2 regions of the Bacillus sp. P4_D3 genome follow, and region 1 is predicted to be linked to the other one. Evidence: riboswitches for the same ligand, from Rfam matches in the RefSeq annotation. Region 1 holds a riboswitch; the other holds the start of a gene.
The links. A riboswitch is a leader RNA that binds a small molecule or an ion and turns the genes downstream of it on or off. The one in region 1 is predicted to bind cyclic di-AMP.
Positions count from the first base shown of each region.

Region 1 (4,483 bases):
TGTTTCATCGCAATTTCCATATTCACACAGTGAATATATTACATGAAAATATTATTCATTTTAAGATAAATAACGCACGTAAATATGAAATTCCGTTTTGTTTTTATTAAAGTTTTGTACTGTAAGGTCATTTAAACACAGCTATTCATCTATCGTAAAGAAGTATTTTAATTCCCTTTATTTTCAAGACCTCATGTCCTTATTCCAAAATAAAATCCACTTAACTTCCTCCATTAAAATATCCATATATCACAACAAAAAACACTGTTTACTCATAAGTGATTACATTATATCAATATAACTTTAAGGCCTATATGCAATTATGCATAGCATATACACAAAAAGGATAGCTTCACTTTCGTGAAGCTATCCTTAAAAAATCTTATTACTTTTTCAAATGATATGGAACTGTCGTAATAACAACATTTCTTTTATAGAGTAAATACGCACGAATGAGTAAACTAGACTGATTATGAAGAATGTTATGCCAACCTTTTTTCGGAATAAACTGTGGTATAACGACCGTAACTCGGTAATTTGATTCACTCGCTTTATATTGCACTGTGTCAATAAATTTTGTAAGCGGCTGAATAATGCTTCTATAATGAGAATGTAATGTAACAAGCCTTACTTCAGGTTGCCACTTCTCCCATTTCTCTTCAAATTTCTTTTCCTCTTCTCTGTCAAAAGCAACATATACAGCGATAACTTGATCTGCAGAAAGAGCCTTAGCATAGTTCAATGAATTTTCTACTACATGAGTCATACCAGCTACAGGAACGACAATTACATTCCCTTCAATCGGAACAAGTGGTTCACAAGTTTTTAAACTTAATTGATCGCCCACTGCATCATAATGCTTCTTAATTCGATGGAACAAGAAGATAATAAAAGGTAAGAAAATAAGGATTGACCAAACTTGTGCGAACTTAGTTAAAAAGAACATGCTCATAACGATAAAACTAATGACTGCACCAATTAAATTAACCGTTAATCTTAAAGCCCATCCTTCAGGCTTTTCACGAAGCCATTTTAGTACCATTCCAGTTTGAGAAAGTGTAAACGGAATAAATACCCCTACTGCATATAGCGGAATCAAGTGTTCTGTTTTCCCCTGAAAAGCTACAATTAAAATAATCGAAGAAATCCCAAGTATAATAATACCGTTTGAATAACCTAGGCGGTCTCCTCTAATCGTAAACATTCTCGGTATGAACTTATCTTTTGCAAGATTAACCGCTAATAGTGGAAATGCAGAATAACCTGTGTTAGCCGCAAGAATTAATATTAAAGCTGTTGTACCTTGTATGAAATAGTACATGAAATTACGTCCAAAAGTTTGTTCAGCAATTTGTGAAACGACTGTTACTTCCTTACTTGGATTAATTCCGTAATAATAAGCTAAAAAGACAATTCCAGAAAATAAAACTGCAAGTAATGCACCCATTGCAAGCAATGTTTTCGCTGCATTGTTAGGTGCAGGATCTTTAAAGTTTGGAATTGCGTTAGATATCGCCTCAACACCCGTTAAAGCAGAGCTTCCTGAAGCAAATGCTCGTAACAGTAAGAACAAACTAATTCCCGCAACTGGTGTTCCAATTGGCGAATGCAGCGTGGGTGAAACGTGACCAGTCAAAATATTATATATTCCTACACCAATTAATATAAATAATGCTACAACGAATAAATAAACCGGATATGCTAAAACGGAAGCTGATTCCGTTACGCCTCTTAAATTTAAGATGGTAATCAATATGACAAATATAATCGCAATGATTACATTATGTGCATGTAAACTAGGAAAAGCTGATGTGAGTGCATCTGTACCTGCGGACACACTTACTGCAACAGTTAAAATGTAATCGACTAATAAAGATCCTCCAGCTATTAATCCCGGATTCATCCCTAAATTTTCTTTTGATACAACATATGCTCCGCCGCCATGAGGGTAAGCAAAAATAATTTGTCGATAAGATAAAATAAGAGCTGTCAATAATACTAATACCCCAACAGCTATCGGAATGGAATACCAATAAGCTATTGCTCCAAGACCTGCTAGTGCAATTAATATTTGCTCTGGTCCGTATGCGACCGATGACAATGCGTCAGAAGATAAAATGGCTAGCGCCTTCGTTTTATTAAGTTTTTGCTCTCCTAACTCAGTTGATTTTAACGGTCTTCCAATTAAAAATCTTTTAATAGATGAAACCAATGCTGTCCACTCTCCAATAATTTTGTACGAACGATTCTGCTAGTTACAGCGATAAACTATTTCTTCAGAAAACAAAAATGTCTACAAGCCATAACGAAATAGACTTGTAGACATTATTTTTTTTGTCGCACAAGCTCCACCTTCCTTCTCAATATAACGCTTACGAGGTTAGCTGTCGGATTCGGGCCTATGAGTAGCCCTACCTTTTTCAAGGATTCACCCCATTGGATTATGTACTAATCCATAAGAACGGGTCCCCCGCACCATGCGGCTTCAGCGATTTAGAAAATTGAAACTGTGGATTATAATACTCCTTTATTTTCAAAAAGTAAACAAAAATTTTAAAAAAGAAAAAAATTAAAACGATTGCGCATAATCCACCGAAAAATATACATAATGAATACTAAAAATCCACAAAGGAGACCCGTATGTCTAAAGAAAAGAAGCCACTTTTTTCCGATTCCTATTTAGATGCAGTAGCAAATGAAATTAATCAGCTATATGGTAAACGTGAAAGAGAACGAAATACGACAGATAAACCGAAAAGAAACGAATAAATTGTCAAAAAGAAACAAAAAAAGGATAGCAACATTTATATTTTGCTATCCTTTACTCTTTTTCATACCATTTCTTTAGTAAAAATCATTTTTTCATACACCTTTAAATTTTGATACACAACACTTAATAAAGGCACATCTATAGACATTTCCTCTGCTAATTTCAATAAGTATCCTTGTAAATGCTTCCCTTCAATGAGCGAACCTTTTTCCATATCCCGTTGCATCGATGACTTCATATCATACGAAATTTTATCAATCGTTTTCATATGTTCCTGGGCTATATTCTCCTTAACTGGAGCCCCCATAGATTTCATGATTTGCACTGATTCTTCAAATAAGTTCCTAATAAATTCTCGGCCTCCATCACTCTCACGAATCGGTCCTATCGGCGCACGCATTAATGTTGTCACACCTGACATTACGGTGATAAATAAATATTTATGCCACATATCTTGCACAATATTTTCACTTAAAACAAAACTAGCTTTTGTATCTGCAAATGTTTTAGAAATAAGCTTTATTCTCTCTGAATCTTGAGACTTAATTTCCCCAAATACAAGTCTGTTGGCAGCACTCGTTTGTACAATTTCTCCCTGATCGTTTAATGTCGTCTCGATAAAGCATAGACCGCCAATTACTTTCTCTTCACCTAATTCCTTTTGTAATAGTGATAAATGAGCGATACCATTTAACAATGGGATTATTACAGTATTTTTACCTACAAACGGCTTTAAATCTATGGTCGCCTCGTGTAAATGATACGCTTTTGTTGAAAATAAAATCACATCAAATGGAGTCGTTCTATCTTCTTTCGTTACCAATTTCGGTTGAAATGAAAAATCTCCATTAACACTACGAATAACAAGGCCTTTTTCTTCTAATTGCTGTTTTCTTTTGCTGCGAACGAGAAATGTAACATCTTCTCCCTTTTCTACTAATCGGCCACCGAAAAATCCGCCAACGCCCCCAGCTCCTAATACTAAAATACGCATACAACATCCCCCTTTTTCTAACACAATTATACTAATTTTAGTATACATAACATTATACATGTCCTTTGTTAAATAAGCTGAATTTTCATTCTTAATCTAATGAACAAGAGAGGTTATTTTCAAGAAAAATTGGGCATGTTGTTTCTATAGCTTATACGGAAAGGAAACAATGTAAATGGAGGCAATACAAACAATCGAGGAAAAAGATGTAACAACAGCTATATTTCAATTTATATTCCCGTTTTCGTTTAAAACTGGATATGAACAAAATATGTTCCCTTTCTTACAAAAAAATGATTTTCGACCTTTTCGACTCGATCATCTTGAAGATGAAAATACATATTACGGGAAATTTCAAGTTTCACATCAAAATATGGAAGCATACTATCTTTCCTTTACAAATAAAATTCTCTTTCCTCATTCAGAACATCAAAAAGGATTACAGCGCTATTCTAAAGACCTTAATTTAAATGGACATTTAACAACTAACCTTATTTCCGTTCCATTCAAGATACATTCTATTGATGTAACACTTTGTCCTTATGAGCTTGGGTTCTTAACAATTCGGACAGAAATAAAAACCGCTCCTAACATGACATTATCAGAAGCGATTGAATTCGCGGCTCGCTTCCGTGTACTTGAAACTAAAAGTGATACGACTGAGACTATTTGTATTGAATGTGATGGAAAAAAATATTCACAAGTAGAAAAACTTATAT
Region 1 covers NZ_JBFUIN010000136.1:279-4,761, reverse strand. The annotation lists gene AC1DTM_RS14655 (APC family permease) at 386-2,212, opposite strand; cyclic di-AMP (ydaO/yuaA leader) riboswitch at 2,355-2,501, opposite strand; gene AC1DTM_RS14650 (hypothetical protein) at 2,641-2,769, shown strand; gene panE (2-dehydropantoate 2-reductase) at 2,832-3,764, opposite strand; partial or broken gene AC1DTM_RS14640 (hypothetical protein) at 3,940-4,483, shown strand, end outside.

Region 2 (8,422 bases), on a different contig from region 1:
GAGTTAATTATTTTTACAGCAAATGAAGAGATAGCAGCTGAAGTTAGGAATTGTGGATTTGATTCGACTTATAGCTGTAATAAGGAGCAGGATTTTACTAGTATTTGCGAGCGGATTAAGAAAGTAATTTTATTAGGAGATGAGCTTCCGATAGTTAGCTTTTTCACAGAACGCATTCGTTTCTCTTTTCAAGCGCCTATTACTGTTGTTACAAAGAATAAACGCTATCCAGCCAGGCTCTATGAAACAATTGGAGCTAAATTTGTAGTGTTTACGAACTGTGATAATATTTCTTTTTTATTTTTTGAATAGAGCGGGGGAAACGAAGATGAAGGTATTGTTACTAGGAGATATAGCGAATCGTTGGGTGGCATCGGTAGAGCGAGTTCAAGAATTGGTGGCGCTCGATCCTATTTTTCCAAGGCCATATATAATATTGCCATCGAAAGATGCCTTATATTTAAAAACAGATATTATCGAATATGAGCAGCTACATGCAGAACTGTCGCAAGTTTATATTCGGGGAAGAAATTTACGTGCATTTTTACGAGGAGAATAAAGGTTGAATGAAAAAAGAGCGAATACTGAGTGCAACAAGCTATGCACTTCATGTAATTCGCTCTTTTTATTTCATATTTAAAGGATTATTTTTATGAAAAAGAAAGAAAAGACAAGAAAACAGATGAAAGAATATTAATAACACGTAATGTAAACGCTTAAACGACGGAATATTTTCTTTTTTTTAGTAATTTGCCTCTTTACAAGTTAAATATAGAGGAGTATATTTACTCTCATAAATCATTTATGAAATTTCCAAAAAAACCTAAAATCGCTGAGTTCCAGAAATGGAGCGGGGGAACCAATTTTGTGCATCGTCACTTGGGGTGAATCTTTCAATTTTGAAAGTAGGGCTACTCTTTAGGCCCGAATCCGACAGCTAACCTCGTAAGCGTTTAGAGAGGAGGTTTACTTTGTGTTGTTCGTTTCGAACACTAAGTGGAGCTTAGTGTTCTTTTTTTGATAACTATATGGTAAATTTTAACAAAAAGCGAGGGGTAGTTATGTTAGATGTTGTAATGATCGGGATTTTTGTTGGGTTAGTCGCATCGATGGCAAGTCTTGCAAGTTGGTCAGATAAAGTTGTGAAAGAAGGGAAGCAATCATGATGATTGCCTTATCGGTTATTGTTGCAGCGATTACGGTGTACTTAGTGTACGCATTATTAAATCCAGAAAAGTTTTAATTAGGGGGAATCATTCATTATGATTTGGGTTGCAGTCGTTATTACAATGCTCTTGTTTATTTTAGTAGCAAAGCCAACGGGGATTTATTTAGAGAAAGCCTTTCAAGGTAGCAAAACGCTAGATAAAGTATTCGGGCCTTTTGAAAAACTTATTTTTAAAATTACGGGTGTAAAAGCATACAATCAAACGTGGAAACAGTACGCATTATCATTAGTTTTACTCAATGGATTCATGATTGTTGTCGTATATTTCATTTTCAGATTACAAGGTGTGCTGCCGCTAAATCCAGCACATATTGAAGGAATGGAGCCTACGCTGGCTTTTAATACAGCGATTAGTTTTATGGCTGATACAAACTTACAGCATTATAGCGGTGAAAATGGTTTATCTTATTTATCACAATTAATCGGGATTACATTTTTAATGTTTGCGGCACCAGCAACGACGTTAGCACTTGTTATGGCTTTTATTAGAGGACTCGCTGGAAAAGAACTCGGTAACTTTTTCGTTGATTTTACGAGAGCATTAACGAGAGTTTTTCTTCCTATCGCATTTATTGCAGCGCTAGTCTTTGTCGCACTTGGTGTACCACAAACGTTAGACGGGGCAGTTACAGCACAAACAATTGATGGTGCGAAGCAAAGTATTTTGCGTGGTCCAGTTGCATCATTCGTTTCCATTAAGGAACTTGGAAATAACGGCGGTGGATTTTTCGGGGCAAATTCTACACATCCTTTCGAAAATCCAGGACAAATGAGTAATATTTTACAAATGATGCTTATGATGTTATTGCCAACAGCACTACCATTTACGTACGGACGAATGGTAGGAAATAAAAAACAAGGACGTATCCTTTTCGTTTCACTATTTATGGTGTTTTTACTAGGGTTTATAACGATTACTACAGCGGAATTAAATGGGAATCCAGCGTTAAATGGAATGGGTATTGAACATGTACAAGGAAGTACAGAAGGAAAAGAAGTACGATTTGGAACAGTATTTTCTTCACTATACGCAACAGTAACGACAGCTGCTGAAACAGGAGCAGTTAATACGATGCATGATACATTAACACCAATTGGTGGTTTAGTACCACTCGTAAATATGATGTTAAATACAGTATACGGTGGTGTTGGAGCAGGCTTTGTTAACATTATTATGTATGCAATTATTGCAGTCTTTATATCTGGGTTAATGGTTGGACGGACACCAGAGTTTTTAGGTAAGAAAATTGAAGGTAAGGAAATGAAATTAATTGCGGTAACGATATTATTTCATCCATTACTTATTTTAGGGTTTTCAGCATTAGCTCTTTCAACAAATTTAGGGACGGATGCAATTTCTCATTCAGGTTTCCACGGTTTAACGCAAGTTGTATATGAGTATACATCGTCAGCTGCGAATAATGGATCAGGATTTGAAGGATTAGCAGATAATACACCGTTTTGGAATATTACAACTGGTTTAGTTATGTTTTTAGGGCGCTATTTCAGCTTAATTACAATGTTAGCTGTGGCAGCTTCATTGAAAGAGAAGACGGTAGTGCCAGAAACAGTCGGAACGTTCCGTACAGATAATGGTTTATTTGGAGGGATCTTTATCGGAACGATTGTAATTGTTGGTGCGTTAACATTCTTCCCGATGTTAGTACTCGGCCCAATTGCAGAATTTCTTACATTGAAGTAATGGAGGGTAAATGATGAGACCGGTAGTGGTAAAAGAAAAACAAATAAATCAGTCACAAATACATGCTGTGGAAGATGAGGTTAGACAAGCGAAAACGTTGGATCGTGATATCGTGACGCATGCGATGAAACAATCCTTTGCGAAATTGAATCCGAAAGTAATGATAAAGAATCCGATTATGTTCATTGTGGAAATTGGCTTTATAATTACGTTCATTTTATCCTTTCTTCCAAGTAGTTCTAATAGTGTACCAGGATGGTTTAATATAACAGTTTCTCTCATTCTATTATTTACAGTTTTATTTGCTAACTTTGCAGAAGCGTTAGCTGAAGGTCGTGGTAAAGCACAAGCAGATTCTTTAAAACAATCGAAGAAAGATGTGTTTGCAAATGTTGTAAAAGAAAATGGAGATATTGTTCAAGTTTCAGCAACTGATCTGAGAAAAGGTGACGTTGTTATTGTAAAACAAGGAGAAATGATTCCGAATGATGGTGAAGTAATTAAAGGATTAGCGTCTGTAGATGAATCTGCAATTACAGGGGAATCAGCTCCTGTAATAAAAGAGGCGGGCGGTGATTTTTGTTCCGTAACAGGCGGAACGATGGTCGTAAGTGATGAGATTACAATTATAATTACGAGCAATCCTGGTGAATCATTTATTGATAAAATGATTTCATTAGTAGAAGGCGCTGCTCGTCAAAAAACGCCGAATGAGATTGCTTTAAATACAGTATTAACGAGTTTAACTCTTATTTTCTTAATCGTTGTTGTGACGTTGCCGATTTTCACAAATTATTTAGGGTTTCAAATTGAAACAGCTGTACTTGTAGCGTTGTTAGTTTGTTTAATTCCAACGACAATTGGTGGGTTATTATCAGCGATTGGTATTGCTGGGATGGACCGTGTGACAAAATTTAATGTGCTAGCAATGTCAGGGAAAGCAGTAGAAGCTGCGGGTGATATTAATACAATTATTTTAGATAAAACAGGTACGATTACTTTCGGGAACCGGATGGCACATACACTGCTACCTGTAGGAAATGAAACGATTGAGCAAGTAGGAAAATGGGCTGCAATTAGCTCAGTTTTAGACGAAACGCCAGAAGGTCGATCAGTTATAGAATATGTACAAACGAAATCTATATCATATAATAGAGAACTTGCAGAACAAGGTGAATTTGTTCCGTTTAAAGCAGAAACGAGAATGAGTGGTGTTGATTTACAGGACGGAACGAAAGTGAGAAAAGGTGCTGTCGGTGCCGTTATTGAATGGGTTCAATCGCAAGGTGGAACAATTCCGAAAGATGTGAATCAAAAAGCAGATTTAATTTCAAAAGAGGGCGGGACACCGCTTGTAGTTGCAGTAGATGATCGTATTTACGGTTTGATTTATTTAAAGGATACAGTAAAACCTGGTATGCGTGAACGTTTTGAACAATTGCGCCAAATGGGAATTAAAACGGTTATGTGTACAGGTGATAATCCATTAACAGCAGCAACAATTGCGAAAGAAGCAGGGGTAGATGAATTCATTGCTGAGTGTAAACCAGAAGATAAAATTGCGGTTATTAAAGCAGAGCAAGATAAAGGGAAACTTGTAGCAATGACAGGTGATGGTACAAATGATGCCCCGGCGTTAGCGCAAGCTGATGTTGGATTGGCGATGAATAGTGGTACCACAGCTGCGAAAGAAGCGGCCAATATGATCGATTTAGATTCGAATCCAACTAAAATTATTGAGGTTGTAGGAATCGGTAAGCAATTGTTAATGACACGTGGTGCGTTAACGACGTTTAGTATTGCGAATGATATTGCGAAATACTTCGCAATCATTCCAGCGATGTTTACACTTGCGATTCCGCAAATGGAAGCATTAAACATTATGAAATTAACATCACCGCTTTCAGCAATCTTATCAGCATTAATATTTAATGCGGTTATTATTCCGTTACTCATTCCGCTAGCGATGAAAGGTATTGCATATAAGCCGATGAGTTCGAATGCGCTGCTTAGCCGAAACTTACTCATTTACGGGCTTGGCGGGGTTATCGTTCCGTTCATTGGAATTAAAGTAATTGATATGATCGTCGGCTTGTTCATATAAGGAAGAGGGGAAAAAGATGGCGAAGAAACAAAGTATACTATCACCAATTATTCGTATTACTTTTACATTTTTAGTTTTGTGTGGCCTCGTATACCCGCTTATTGTAACTGGTATTGCGCAAGCGGTAATGAAGGATAATGCGGATGGAAGTCTTATATATAATGATAAGGATGAAATAGTTGGTTCAAAATTAATCGGTCAAAATTTCACAGATCCACGTTATTTTCATGGACGCGTCTCTAGTATAGAATATAAAGCAGAGGCATCCGGTTCAAATAACTATGCACCGTCTAATCCAGATTTAGAGAAACGAGTAGAGAAAAGTATTGAAGACTGGAAGAAACAAAATCCAACCGTTCCAGTTACAGAAGTACCGATAGATTTAGTGACGAATTCAGGTTCAGGGCTTGATCCTGACATTAGTCCAAAGGCGGCTTCTGTACAGGTAGATCGTATATCGAAATTAACGAATATTCCGAAAGAAAAGCTAGATCAATTGATTAAGGATCAAACGGAAGGCGCTGCGCTCGGCTTGTTTGGAGAAGATCGCGTGAATGTCTTAAAGTTAAATTTAGAATTACAGAAACTAATGAAATAGAAATAACGCTACCTCAATCTAAAGGATTGAGGTAGCGTTGTTTCAAAAGAAAGGGTGTGAGTATTTTGTATGCGGATGATTATAAACCGACGTTTCAAAGGCGGACGCCAGAAGAGTATCTAGAATATATTCGTCAGCAAAATCGCGGGAAGTTAAAGCTATACGTAGGGGCTGCACCAGGGGTAGGGAAAAGTTATAAGATGCTCTATGATGCTAGAGAAATGAAAAAAGATGGTATTGATATTGTAATTGGTTTAATTGAAACACATGGGAGGGAAGAGACAGCAGAAGCGATTGCTGATTTAGAAAAAGTCCCTTTAAAAGAAATACAGTATAAAGGAAAGTTATTTTGTGAGCTTGATGTGGAAGGAATTATAAAGCGTGCACCGCAAGTAGTTGTAGTGGATGAACTCGCGCATAGTAATATTCCTGGATCTAAAAATAAGAAACGTTATATGGATGTACAAGAATTATTAGAAGCAGGCATATCCGTATTATCAGCATTTAATATTCAACATTTAGAAAGTGTTCATGACATTGTAGCTCAAATTACGAATATAAAAGTAAGAGAGCGTATTCCAGACTTTATTTTGCAAAAAGCAAATGAAATTCAACTCGTTGATGCAACACCGGAAGTATTAAGGAAGAGATTAATAGATGGAAAGATATATAAGGAAGAAAAAATTCAACAAAGCTTACAAAATTTCTTTACACTTAATAATTTAGGGGCACTAAGGGAATTATCACTTCGAGAAGTTGCAGATGATATGGATGAGAAAATTAGCCAAACAGTTATAGAACCGATTGGCGTGAAGGAAAAAATTCTCGTTTGTGTGCAATATAGTTCGACAGCGGAGAAATTAATACGGCGAGGTTGGCGCATGGCTGATCGGTTAAACGCTGAATTGTATGTCTTAAATGTAGAAAGGGAAAATATAGATTCCCTTTCAGCAGGGAAAAAGCAAACAATTGAAGAGTGGAAATCGCTAACGAATCAATTTGAGGCGAGCTTTGTATTAGAAGAAGCGAAAGGAAGAAAGCCAGCTGACGTTATTATTGAAGTTGCGAAAAGACTACAGGTGACACAAGTTTTACTTGGGCAATCGGCGAGAACACGGTGGGAAGAAATACGAAAAGGTTCTATTGTAAATGAAATTATGAGACAAACGAAGTATATTGATATTCATATCGTTGCTGATCAAAGAGCTTAAAATAGAGACTGGATTGTTCAGGAGTCTCTATTTTTCTTTTTTCAAGCCTTTTGAATATAATTTCTGAAAGAACTCATATATAATAGAAAAAGATACTTAACATAGTGAATAATTAAAGAGTCAATGTATATAAAGAGGAGAGAATAACATGCTTGAAAATACGGGGTTAGTATTAGAAGGAGGCGGTATGCGTGGTGTATATACTGGTGGGATACTAGAATACTTTATGGAACAAGATTTATATTTTCCATATGTAGTCGGTGTATCAGCTGGTGCTTGTCATGCAGCGTCGTATCTTTCCAGACAAAGAAATAGAAACAAAACGGTCAATATTGATTATGTATCACATCCGAAGTATTTATCGTATAAAAACTTATGGAGAAAACGTCAGTTATTTGATATGGAATTCATTTTTCATGAAATTCCAGAAAAGCATGTGCCGTTTGATTTTGAAACATACTTTAATAGTCCCGAACGCTTTCTTGTAGGAACAACGGATTGTGAAACAGGACAGTCTGTTTATTTTGAAAAAGAGGGAACGAATGATGATGCGCTAAATTTATTACAAGCGTCTAGTTCATTACCTTTCATCGCACCAGTAGTAAATTACCGTGGTAAGCAATTGTTAGATGGCGGGATTTCTGATCCGATTCCAGTTCGTAAAGCACAGGAGGATGGATTTAAAAAATCAGTCGTTATTTTGACGAGAAACCATGGTTACGCAAAGAAAAAATCGAAATTTGGCTGGGTTGCAACGAAAGCTTATAAAAAATACCCGAACCTTGTTAACACGATGCTAGCTCGTTATGAAGTGTATAATGAAACACTTCACTACATTGAAAAAGAAGAACAAGCTGGTAATTTATTTGTTATTCGCCCGGAAGTGCCGCTTCAAGTAGATCGTATGGAAAAGGATACGGCTAAATTACAAAATCTATATGAGCAAGGCTATGAAGATGCGAAGAGACAGTTTGCAGATTTACAGGCGTTTTTGCAAAAATAATAATTAGGCTGTGGAGAAGGAGTTCTCTGCAGCCTTTTTTGTATTGCTACTTATACGTTACTTTTTAAAAATGTATTAATGTTTAAGCGTTTAAAGAGTTTGTAAAACATATGGGTTTATTATTGAGAAAAATTGGCTTGAAGGGTATTATGACGATGTAGCGCTACTAAACTATTTAATTTATGAGGTGATTGTTAATGAAAGGAAAGGTTTTTTCAATTACAACTTTAGTAGTATTAGCAACATCAATCTCAACAAGTGCATTCTATCCAACTTTAAGTGGTCACAAAAGCGGTAATCTACTATCTTACAGAGCTCAAACGACTACGAATCAAAATGCATCTCGCTGTTCAGTAGCAATTTCTTTTATTAATTCAAATGGAAATAATTCATATATTGAAAGCGCTTCGGATAAATTAGGATCCCATGAATCTGGAAGAGCATTAAATGCTACTGTGAGTAATGGTGCATATAACGCCTTTGGTGCAAAAGGACTATACTCTGAGCATTATGCTAATGAGGATAATGACTATCAAGAAGAGATTCGCAAAGGTAATTTTGATAGTAATGGAAACT
Region 2 covers NZ_JBFUIN010000038.1:12,873-21,294, forward strand. The annotation lists gene AC1DTM_RS08375 (hypothetical protein) at 1-312, shown strand, start outside; gene AC1DTM_RS08380 (hypothetical protein) at 329-559, shown strand; cyclic di-AMP (ydaO/yuaA leader) riboswitch at 821-966, shown strand; gene AC1DTM_RS08385 (SipW-dependent-type signal peptide-containing protein) at 1,062-1,166, shown strand; gene kdpF (K(+)-transporting ATPase subunit F) at 1,163-1,243, shown strand; gene kdpA (potassium-transporting ATPase subunit KdpA) at 1,263-2,930, shown strand; gene kdpB (potassium-transporting ATPase subunit KdpB) at 2,944-5,034, shown strand; gene kdpC (K(+)-transporting ATPase subunit C) at 5,051-5,632, shown strand; gene kdpDN (KdpD-like non-kinase potassium sensor) at 5,689-6,843, shown strand; gene AC1DTM_RS08415 (patatin-like phospholipase family protein) at 6,992-7,846, shown strand; gene AC1DTM_RS08420 (hypothetical protein) at 8,044-8,422, shown strand, end outside.
Region 2: linked by a shared signal. The riboswitch ahead of AC1DTM_RS08385 (SipW-dependent-type signal peptide-containing protein) and the one ahead of AC1DTM_RS14655 (APC family permease) in region 1 are both predicted to bind cyclic di-AMP.